2 regions of the Micromonospora sp. NPDC049282 genome follow, and region 2 is predicted to be linked to the other one. Evidence: riboswitches for the same ligand, from Rfam matches in the RefSeq annotation. Region 2 holds a riboswitch; the other holds the start of a gene.
The links. Region 2 has a riboswitch for thiamine pyrophosphate ahead of ACGFI2_RS28695 (ECF transporter S component). Riboswitches for the same ligand answer to the same signal wherever they lie in the genome.
Positions count from the first base shown of each region.

Region 1 (4,935 bases), on a different contig from region 2:
ACGCCAGGTGGCCGGCCTCGACCGCGTGCCGCATCGCGGTGGCCATCGCCACCGGGTCGGCGGCGCGGGTGACGGCGCTGGCCAGCAGCACCGCGTCGCAGCCCAACTCCATCGCGAGCGCGGCGTCGGAGGCCGTGCCGATGCCGGCGTCGAGGATCACCGGCACGTCCACGGCCTGCCGGATCAGCCGGATGTGGTGCGGGTTGCCGATGCCCAGGCCGGAGCCGATCGGCGAGCCGGCCGGCATCACCGCCGCGCACCCCACGTCGGCCAGCCGGCGGGCCAGCACCGGATCGTCCGAGGTGTACGGCAGCACGGTGAACCCGTCGGCGACCAGGTCCTCCGCGGCGCGCAGCAGCTCCACCCCGTCGGGCAGCAGCGTGCGCTCGTCGCCGATCACCTCCAGCTTCACCCAGTCGGTGTCGAACGCCTCCCGGGCCAGGTGCGCCACCTTCACCGCCTCCACCGAGGTCCGGCAGCCGGCCGTGTTCGGCAGCAGCCGTACGCCGCAGCGCTCCAGCAGGTCGAGCAGCCCACCCGTACCGCCCGGGGTGGTGTCCACCCGGCGCAGCGCCAGCGTCACCAGCTCGGCGCCGGAGGCGCGGATCGCCGCCTCCAGCACGTGCAGGTTGGCCGCGCCACCGGTGCCGAGGACGAGCCGGGAGCCGAACGCGACGCCACCGATCTCCAGGGACATCCCGCTCACCCGCCCTGCGCGGCGCTGAGCACCTCGACCCGGTCGCCGTCGCGCAGCACGCTCACCGGCCAGCCGCCGCGCGGCACCACCTCGCCGTTGACCGCGACCGCGAGGCCGCGCTGCTGCCCGGTGACCGCGCGGACCACCTCGGCCACCGTGACGCCGTCGGGCAGCGTCCGTCCCGTGCCGTTGACGATCAGTTCCACCTGGGCTCCTTCGGAAACCGGTCCGGGGTGAAGGGGGCGAGCGCCGGATCCGGCTCGCCGGTGACGATCAGTTCGGTGACGAGGTCCGCGGTGACCGGGGTGAGCACGATGCCGTGCCGGTGGTGCCCGGTGGCGGCGAGCACGCCGGTCCGGCCGGGCAGCGCCCCGATCACCGGCGCGTTGTCCGGGGTGCCCGGGCGCAGCCCGGCGACCGCCTCGACCAGCTCGTACTCGGTCAGCTCCGGAACCAGTTCGACGGCCGCGCGGAGCAGCCGCAGCACGCCGCCGGCGGTGACCTCGGTGTCCGCGCGTTCCTCGACGGTCGCCCCGACCACCACCTCGCCGCTGTTCCGGGGCACCAGATAGACCGGCTCGCCGTCGGCGTACCCCCGGATCACGTGCCGGAAGCCCGGCGGGCCGCCACCGGGCGCGCGGAGCCGGAGCACCTGGCCCTTCACCGGCCGCACCGGCAGCCCGGTCAGCGCGGCGGCGCCGCAGCCGGCCGCGACCACGGTGACCCGCGCGTCCACCTCGGACAGCGCGCCGACCCGGGCGGGCCGGAACACCACGCCGGCCCGTTCGGCCGCGACGCGCAACGCGGCGACCAGCCGGCGCGGGTCGACCTGGTGGTCGCCGGGAGCGACCGCGCCGCCGCGCACCCGGGTGGCGAGCGCCGGCTCGCGGTCGCGCAGCGCCGACGGACGCAGCGGCGTGATCGGCAGTCCCAACCCCCGCTGGTACGACCACAGCCGCCCCGCCTCGGCCAGGTCGTCGGCGGTGAGCCCGACCACAAGCGTGCCCTCGGTGCGGTGGCCGAGGTCGACGCCGCTCGCCTCGGCCAGCTCGGCGGCGAACCCGGGCCAACGTGCCGCGGACTCGACCAGCAGCGCGGTCAGCTCCTGCTCACCGAAGTACGCCTCGGCGACCGGGGAGAGCATGCCGGCGGCCACCCGCGACGCTCCCGACCCGGGCCGGTCGTCGTGCACACTCACCCGCAGCCCGCGCTGCGCGCACCGCCACGCGATCGCCAGCCCCACCGGCCCCGCCCCCACCACCCCCACCTCGGTAAGGAAGGGCCCCTTGTCAACGCTTCCGGTAGCGGAAGGGCCCCCGCTCAACACGTCAGCGCCCCGAGCAGCGCGGCGGTGGCGTGCGCGGGATCGGCCGCCGAGCTGAGCGCGCCGACCACCGCCACCCCGTACGCCCCGGCGGCCCGCAGCGCCGGCACCGACGCGGCGGTCACCCCGCCGATGGCGATCACCGGAACGGTCACCGCCCCGGCCACGGCGCGTACCCCGTCCGGACCGATCGGCGCGGGCAGGCCCGGCTTCGTGGTGGTGGCGTGGCACGGGCCCACGCCCAGGTAGCTGGCCCCGTCGGCCACCGCGGCCCGGGCGGTGTCCGCCTCCCGGGCGGTCGCGCCGAGCACCGCGTCGGCGCCGAGCACCCGGCGCGCGGCGGCCACCGGCAGATCGTCCGCCCCGACGTGGCCGCCGGACGCGCCCACCGCGAGCGCCACGTGCAGCCGGTCGTTGACCAGGCAGCGCGCCCCGTACGGCCGGCAGGCCTCGACCACCCGCCGGGCCAGCTCGTACGCCTCCCGGTCGGTGGCATCGTCCGCCACCCGCACCTGCACGACGAGTTCGGCGCGGGCCACCGGCAGGGCGGCACGCAGCACGCCGAGCGGATCCCGCCCGGGCCGGGTGTCGGTGATGAGATGCAGTCGTCCCAGGGACGGCACGGCAACGCTCCTCCCTGCGCCGGCATTACCCGGATCAGGTTCGACGGTCGGGGGCTGTCAGCCCCCCTCTCAGCCCGGTCCGTACCGGGCTCCCGTGGGTCACTTGCGGCCTACCGTACGACGGGTCCCCGGCCGGACGGAAGACCGGATGACGTTTTTCCCACGACGGCACCACTCGGCGGACCGGGACAGCGGGTGACCGTCGCATCACGACACGCTGCCCGGATGGCCACCTCCGCCCGTGTCCCGCCACGTCTGTCGTCCCTGCCGTTCCGGGGCAGCCGTGCCGTCGCCGAAGGACTGCTGACCTGGACGAAGCTGCGCGGGCCGACGTGGGTCCGCCTCCTGCCGGACGTGTACGTGCACCGGGGCGGACACCGCGCCGACGACCACCGGATGTGGTGCGAGGCGGTCGCGTTGCGGCTGCCGCCGGACGCGGTGCTGGCCAGCCGCAGCGCGGCCTACCTGTTCGGTGCCGACCTGCTCACCCGGGGCGATCCGGTGACCGTGCTCCTGCCGACGACAGCCCGGCTGCGCCCGCATCCCCGGCTGTCGATCGTGCGGTCACCGGCACCGGCACGGGATCGCACCCGGTTCGCCGGGCTGCCGGTCACCACCGCGCTGCGCACGGCGTTCGACCTGGGTCGCCTCGGTCCCCGGGTGGAGGCGCTGGTCGCCGTCGACGCGCTGCTGCGTCGCCGGGTGGTGGAACTCACCGCGCTGCGCGCCTACGCCGCGGACCGTCCCGGCTGGCCGGGCTCGTCACTGCTGCGCGAGGTGTTGACGCTGGCCGAGCCGCTGAGTGAGTCCCCGATGGAGACGCGCCTGCGGCTGCTCCTCCTCGACGCCGGCCTCGGCCCGCTGACCGCCCAGCACGAGGTGCGCCACGGCGGGCGCTTCGTGGCCCGGGTAGATCTGGCCTGGCCGACGCTGCGCATCGCGGTCGAGTACGACGGCGACCACCACCGGGAGCGGGCCCAGTTCCGGCGGGACGTGGCGCGCCTGAACGCGTTGCGCTCGGCGGGCTGGATCGTGCTCCGGTTCACCGCCGACGACGTGCTGCGCCGCCCCGAGGCCACTGTCGCCCTGGTCCACCAGGCCCTCGCCGAACGCCGCACCACCATGCCGGCCCGCTGACGCCCTACTGCCGCCGCTGGACCTCGTCGTGCTGCGCCGTGCCGGGCGACGCCGGGACATGCCGCGCCGGGGCGGGACACGACGCATCCGGCTGGGCGTCGCGACCCGCGCCCAGGTCGGACGGGCAGGGCCAGGAGGCAGGGGCCGGCAAGGCCGGGCCGGGCCGGCGCCCCGAGATACCCACAGCGTTCCACTCGCCAGGGTCGCCGTCCGTGAGTGGAACGCTATGGGTGTCAAAACGCACCGCAGACACCCATAGCGTTCCACTCACCCCTGGTCACGCCCCCCGGGCGGCGGGGGGCGAGGGCGGGGGCGGGGGGTGTCAGAGGAGGGCGTCGAGGGTGTCCAGGTCCTCGTCGGTGGGCTGCCAGGTGCCCGCGTCGGCGTTGGCGCGTACCTGCTCGGGCGTGGTCGCGCCGGCGATCACCGAGGTCACCGCGGGCCGGGCGGCCAGGCCACCGATGGCCACCTGGAGCATGCTCACCCCGCGCTCGGCCGCGTACGTCTCGATCGCCTCGATGGTGTCCCAACGTGCCGCGGCCAGCCGCTCGGCGTACCGGCCGCCGCCGGCGAGCCGGCTGCCCGCCGGTGGCTGCTGGCCCCGCCGGTACTTGCCGGTGAGCAACCCGTTGGCGAGCGGGAAGAACGGCAGCATGCCGAGGCCGAACCGCTCGCAGGCCGGGATCACCTCGTCCTCCACCCCGCGCTCCAGCAGCGAGTAGTGGTTCTGCGCGGAGATGAACCGGGTACGGCCCTGCGACGACGCGGTCCAGTCGGCGTCGGCGATCTGCCAGCCGGCGAAGTTGGAGTTGCCGAGGTAGCGCACCTTGCCGGCGGTGACCAGGTCATCGAGCGCGGCGAGCGTCTCGTCGATCGGCGTGCCCGGGTCGGGCTCGTGCATCTGGTAGAGGTCGATGTGGTCGGTGCCGAGCCTGCGCAGCGACGCCTCGACCGCGCGGGCGATGTAGCGGCGGGCGCCCCGGGCGCCGTGGTCCGGCCCGTTCGCCCCGTTCATGTCCATGCCGAACTTCGTGGCGACCACCACGTCGTCCCGGCGGCCCTTGAGCGCCTGGCCGAGCAGTTCCTCGGAGCCGCCCTGGGGTTCGCCGTAGATGTCGGCGGTGTCGAAGAAGTTGATCCCGGCGTCGAGCGCG
Region 1 is NZ_JBICSL010000021.1:44,621-49,555, forward strand. Features, by position in the region: gene ACGFI2_RS26525 (thiazole synthase) at 1-706, opposite strand, end outside; gene thiS (sulfur carrier protein ThiS) at 703-903, opposite strand; gene thiO (glycine oxidase ThiO) at 894-2,021, opposite strand; gene thiE (thiamine phosphate synthase) at 2,018-2,644, opposite strand; TPP riboswitch at 2,639-2,750, opposite strand; gene ACGFI2_RS26545 (DUF559 domain-containing protein) at 2,870-3,781, shown strand; gene ACGFI2_RS26550 (aldo/keto reductase) at 4,104-4,935, opposite strand, start outside.
Region 1: it holds a riboswitch for thiamine pyrophosphate, as region 2 does, so the genes downstream of both, thiE (thiamine phosphate synthase) here and ACGFI2_RS28695 (ECF transporter S component) in region 2, are expected to answer to the same signal.

Region 2 (4,935 bases):
CGGCAGCCCGTTCGGCTGGTGGTGGACACTGCCGTCGCTGGCGGGAATGGCAGCCGTCCTGGTCGTCGCCGGGCAGTACGCCCGACCTGTTCGGCAGGCGCCGGGCTGACGGGGCGAGTGGTCACCCGATCAGCGGCCGGAAGGTGCCGAGCAGCACGCTGGCCGTCAACGCCGAGCCGGCCAGCAGCGCCGCTCCGGTGATCAACAGCCAGTCGGCGACGACGAACCGCTGCGGACGGGCCACCGCGCGCGGGGTGCCCGCGTCGAAGCCCCGGGCATCCATCGCGACGGCCAGCCGGGTGCCGCGCCGGATCGCGCCGACCAGCAGCGTGAACGCGGTCGACGCGAAGAGCCGCAGCTTGGCCAGCGGATTGCGCCCGGCGTCCACGCCCCGGGCGCGGCGAGCCATGCTGATCATCCGCCACTCCTGTTCGAGGAGCGGCACCAGCCGGAACGCGGCCAGCGCGCCGATGGCGAACCGGGCCGGCGCCTTCGCGTTCTGGATCAGCGCGTCGGCCAGTTCCGTCGGATCGGTGGTGGCGAAGACGATGATCCCGGGCAGCGCCACCGCGAGCATGCGCAGCACCAGCCCGAGCGCCGTGACCAGCACGCCCTCGGTGACCACCACCGGGCCGGCCTCGACGAACACCCGGCCGGACCGGTCGGCGGCGAAGAGCACCAGCGTGACCAGGATGCCGACGGCGGCGGCCAGCAGCGGCCAGGCCCGCCGGGCCAGCACCCGGTAGCGGACGCCGAACAGCGGCAGCACGGCCAGCTCGACCGCGATGGCGATGGCCGGCGCGACCGGGTCCAGCGTCGCCACCAGCACGACGGTGAACACCAGTGCGGCGGCCAGCTTCGCCACCGGGTTGCGCCGCGCCAACGGGGCGCCCGGCGTCGCCACCGGTTCCAGGCCGATCACGGGACCACCCCGTCCGGGTCGGCGGGCGGGCGGTCCAGGTTGAGCGTCCGGTCGGCCAGCGCGGCCACGAAGTCCGCGTCGTGGGTCACCGCGACCACGCCGTGCCCGGCGTCGCGCAGCTCGGCCAGCAGGTCGACCAGCTCCAGCCAGGTGCGCCGATCCTGGCCGAACGTGGGCTCGTCGCAGATCAGCAGGCGGGGCGCGGTGGCCAGGGCGGTCGCCACGCTCAGCCGCCGCGCCTCGCCACCGGAGAGGGTGTACGGGTTGGCGCCGGCGAGCCGGTCCAGCCGCAGCCGCTCCAGCAGCGCGTCGACGGTCGCGGTGACCGCCGCCTCGGACCTCCCGGTCCGGCGCGGCCCGAGCGCCAGCTCGTCGCGGACCGTGCCGGTGACGAACTGGTGCTCCGGGTCCTGGAAGACCGAGCCGATCCGTCCGGCCAGCGCGGGCGCCCGCCACCGGTGCGGCGGAGTGCGCGCGTCCCGGCCGGCCAGTTCGGCGGAGGCGGTGACCGCACCCGCGCCGGGGCGCGTCAGGCCACCGAGGAGCAGCGCCAGGGTGGACTTGCCGACGCCGTTCGGGCCGAGCACGGCGAGCGCCTCGCCGGCGCGTACCCGGAGGTCGGTGGGGGCCAGCCGGGGCGGCAGGCCGAGCCGGTCGGCGGTGAGCAGCACGTCGCCGGCCGGCGTGGCGGCGTGCCGCGGCGGCACGGTGTGCCCGGGCACCCAGACCCCGGCGGCGGCCAGCGCCGCGCCGTGCGCGGCGAAGACCGCCTCGGGCGGCCCGTCGGCCCGCACCCCGCCACCGGGCTCCAGCACCACCACCCGGTCGACAAGCGGCAACGCCTCGGTGACCCGGTGCTCGACGAGGATCAGCGTGGTGTCCGGGTCGAGCGCGTCCGCGACCGCCCGGCGGATCAGCGTGGCCCCGGCCGGGTCGAGGTTGGCGGTGGGTTCGTCGAGCAGCAGCAGTCCCGGCCGGAGCGCGAGCGCCCCGGCGAGCGCCAGCCGCTGCTGCTCGCCTCCGCTGAGCGCGGCGGTCCGGCGGTCCCGGTGGTAGGGGAAGCCGACCCGGCGCAGCGCCTCGTCCACCCGGGGCCAGATCTCCTCGGCGGGCACGCCCCGGTTCTCCAGCCCGAACGCGACGTCGTCGCCGGAGCGGGCCATCACCAGCTGGGTCTCCGGGTCCTGGAACACCACGCCGACGCGCTCGCGGGCCTTGCGCGGGTCCAGCCCGTCGATCTCGACGGTGCCCTCCTGCTCGCCGGAGTCGTCGGGCAGCAGCCCGGCCAGCGCCGCCAGCAGCGTGCTCTTGCCCGCCCCCGACGCGCCCAGCAGCAGCACCCGTTCCCCGCTCTCCACACGCAGGTCGATGCCGCGTACCGCCCAGGCCCGGCGTCCCCCGTGCCGCCACCCGAACCCCCGCAGCACCACGCCGCTCACGGTCCCACCCCTTCCCCAGCCTCAGTGATCAAGGAGTTCGCGTCAGGAAAACCGCTCGCCGCCGACGCGAACTCCTTGATCAACGGCGGGATCCCCGTCAGACCAGGGCTCGGTCGCGGCCGGCGGGGAAGCGGTCCAGGACGCCGGTGTTGGCCAGCGCCCGGGTCAGCACCCACGCGCCGAAGCCGGCGACGACGGTGGCGCTGACGATCGTGATCAGCGCGTACGGGATGCGGTAGGAGGTCAGCTCGTAGGCCTTGTTCCAGTAGACGAAGTCGAAGATCGCCGCGCCGAGGCCGGTGAGCGCGCCCGCCAGCACCGCCACCGGCAGCCGGAACGAGCGGTAGCGGAACGCGGCGAACGCCAGCTCGGCGCCGATGCCCTGCATCAGGCCCTGGAGGATCACGATGCCCGCCCACTGGCTGCCCAGCAGCGCGGACACGATCGCGGCCACCGTCTCGCAGTAGAGCGCCGCGCCCGGCTTGCGGATGATCAGGCCGGCGAGCACCGCCGGGATCAGCCACACGCCGTAGAGCACCGCCTGCGCCGGCGGGAAGAACGCGAACGCCGCGTCGGTGGCGCTCCAGAGCAGGCCCCAGGCCCAGAAGACGACGCCGAAGGCGACCGCGATCACCGAGGCGACGACGATGTCGACGGTACGCCAGCGGTTGCTGTCGGTGTGGTTCATGACGGACTCCCAGTTCGTGGTGAGGAACCAGGAGAAGACGCACGCCGCGGCCGGTTTGCCCGGACTGCGGCGCGGCTGGAGGTCGACCGAACTCCCTGCGCTGGCATTACCCAGATCAGGTTCGAGGGTCTGCGGGCACCGGCCCGCACTCTCAGCGCTGTGCGCTCCCCTGTCGGATGTGAAGTTGTCTCGTCGCAGACGCTAGCACCGACGGCGGCCCCGGGCCCAGCAGGGCGAAGGTCGGCTACGGTGGCGATCATGCGGATCGAGGCGCGGGGCCTGACGTTCGACGTACGCACCGGGGGCCCCGAGGACGGCGAGCCCGTCCTGCTGCTGCACGGTTTCCCGCAGCACGCCGGCGAGTGGGACGCGGTGACGCCCGCGCTGCACGCCGCCGGGCTGCGCACGTACGCGCTCGACCAGCGCGGCTACTCGCCCGGCGCGCGGCCGGACGCGGTCGAGGCGTACCGGATCCCGGAGCTGGTGGCCGACGCGGCGGCCGTGCTGGACGGGCTCGGGGTGACCGCCGCCCACCTGGTCGGGCACGACTGGGGCGCGATCGTGGCCTGGGGCCTGGCCGCGGCGCACCCGGAGCGGGTGCGGACGCTGACCGCGGTGTCGGTGCCGCACCCGGCCGCGATGGGGCACGCGCTCGCCACCGACCCGCGGCAGAAGGCGAAGTCCGCCTACATGGCGCTGTTCCGGATGCCGGGCAAGGCGGAGAAGGTGCTGCTGGCGCTGCGCGGGGCCGCGCTGCGCCGGCTGCTGCGCGGGGTCGGCGACACGGACACGGTCGAGCGCTACGCCGAGCCGATGCGCTCACCGGGCGCGCTCACCGCCGCGCTCAACTGGTACCGCGCGATGAGCGGGTCGGACATGAAGGCGGTCGGGCCGGTGGCGGCGCCGACCACGTACGTCTGGAGCGACCGGGACGTGGCGATCGGCCGGACCGCCGCCGAGGCGTGCGCGGCGCACGTCACCGGCGACTACCGCTTCGTGGTGCTCCCCGGCGTCAGCCACTGGATCCCCGACGAGGCCCCCGGCCCGCTGGCCGAGGCGATCCTCGCCCGGACGTCAGGGACGGAGAAAGCATGACGGTGAGTGCCGAGGCGTACCTGGCGACGGTGACGTCGACGATGGAGCGGGTCGCCGCAGAGCAGCGGGTGAACGTGGCCGCGGCGGCCGACCTGATCGTCGCGGCGGTACGCGCCGACGGGGTGGTGCACGCGTTCGGCACCGGGCACTCCGAGGCGCTCGCCATGGAGATCGCCGGCCGGGCCGGCGGGCTGGTGCCCACCAACCGGATCGCGCTGCGCGACCTGGTCCTGCTCGGCGGCGAGCCGGCCGACGTGCTCGGCCCGAAGCTGGAACGCGAGCCGGCGGTGGCGCACCGCCTCTACGAGCTGGCCCCGGTCCGGCCGCAGGACGTGTTCGTGCTCGCCTCCAACTCGGGCGTGAACGGGGCGATGGTGGAGTTCGCGTCCGTGGTGAAGGAACGCGGGCATCCCCTGGTGGCGATCACCTCGGCGCGGCACGCGGAAGGGATGATCTCGCGGCACCCGTCCGGTCGCAAGCTCGCCGACTTCGCCGACGTGCTGCTGGACAACGGCGCCCCGTACGGCGATGCCACGCTGCCGTTGCCCGGCGGCGGCGCGGTCGGCGCGGTCTCCTCGATCACCGCCGCGTTGCTGGCCCAGCAGATCACCGTCGAGGTGGTGGCCCGGCTGGTCGCGGCGGGGGAGCGGCCACCGGTCTACCTGTCCGCCAACATCACCGGCGGCGACGAGCACAACGCCGAGCTGGAGGCGCGGTACGCCGGGCGGATCCGCCGCGGATCCTGAACCGGTTTCGTGATCATCCGAAGCGGGCACAGGCGCTCCTGCCGG
Region 2 is NZ_JBICSL010000026.1:64,848-69,782, reverse strand. Features, by position in the region: gene ACGFI2_RS28710 (hypothetical protein) at 1-109, shown strand, start outside; gene ACGFI2_RS28705 (energy-coupling factor transporter transmembrane component T family protein) at 122-922, opposite strand; gene ACGFI2_RS28700 (ABC transporter ATP-binding protein) at 919-2,361, opposite strand; gene ACGFI2_RS28695 (ECF transporter S component) at 2,459-3,049, opposite strand; TPP riboswitch at 3,124-3,230, opposite strand; gene ACGFI2_RS28690 (alpha/beta fold hydrolase) at 3,308-4,144, shown strand; gene ACGFI2_RS28685 (sugar isomerase domain-containing protein) at 4,141-4,890, shown strand.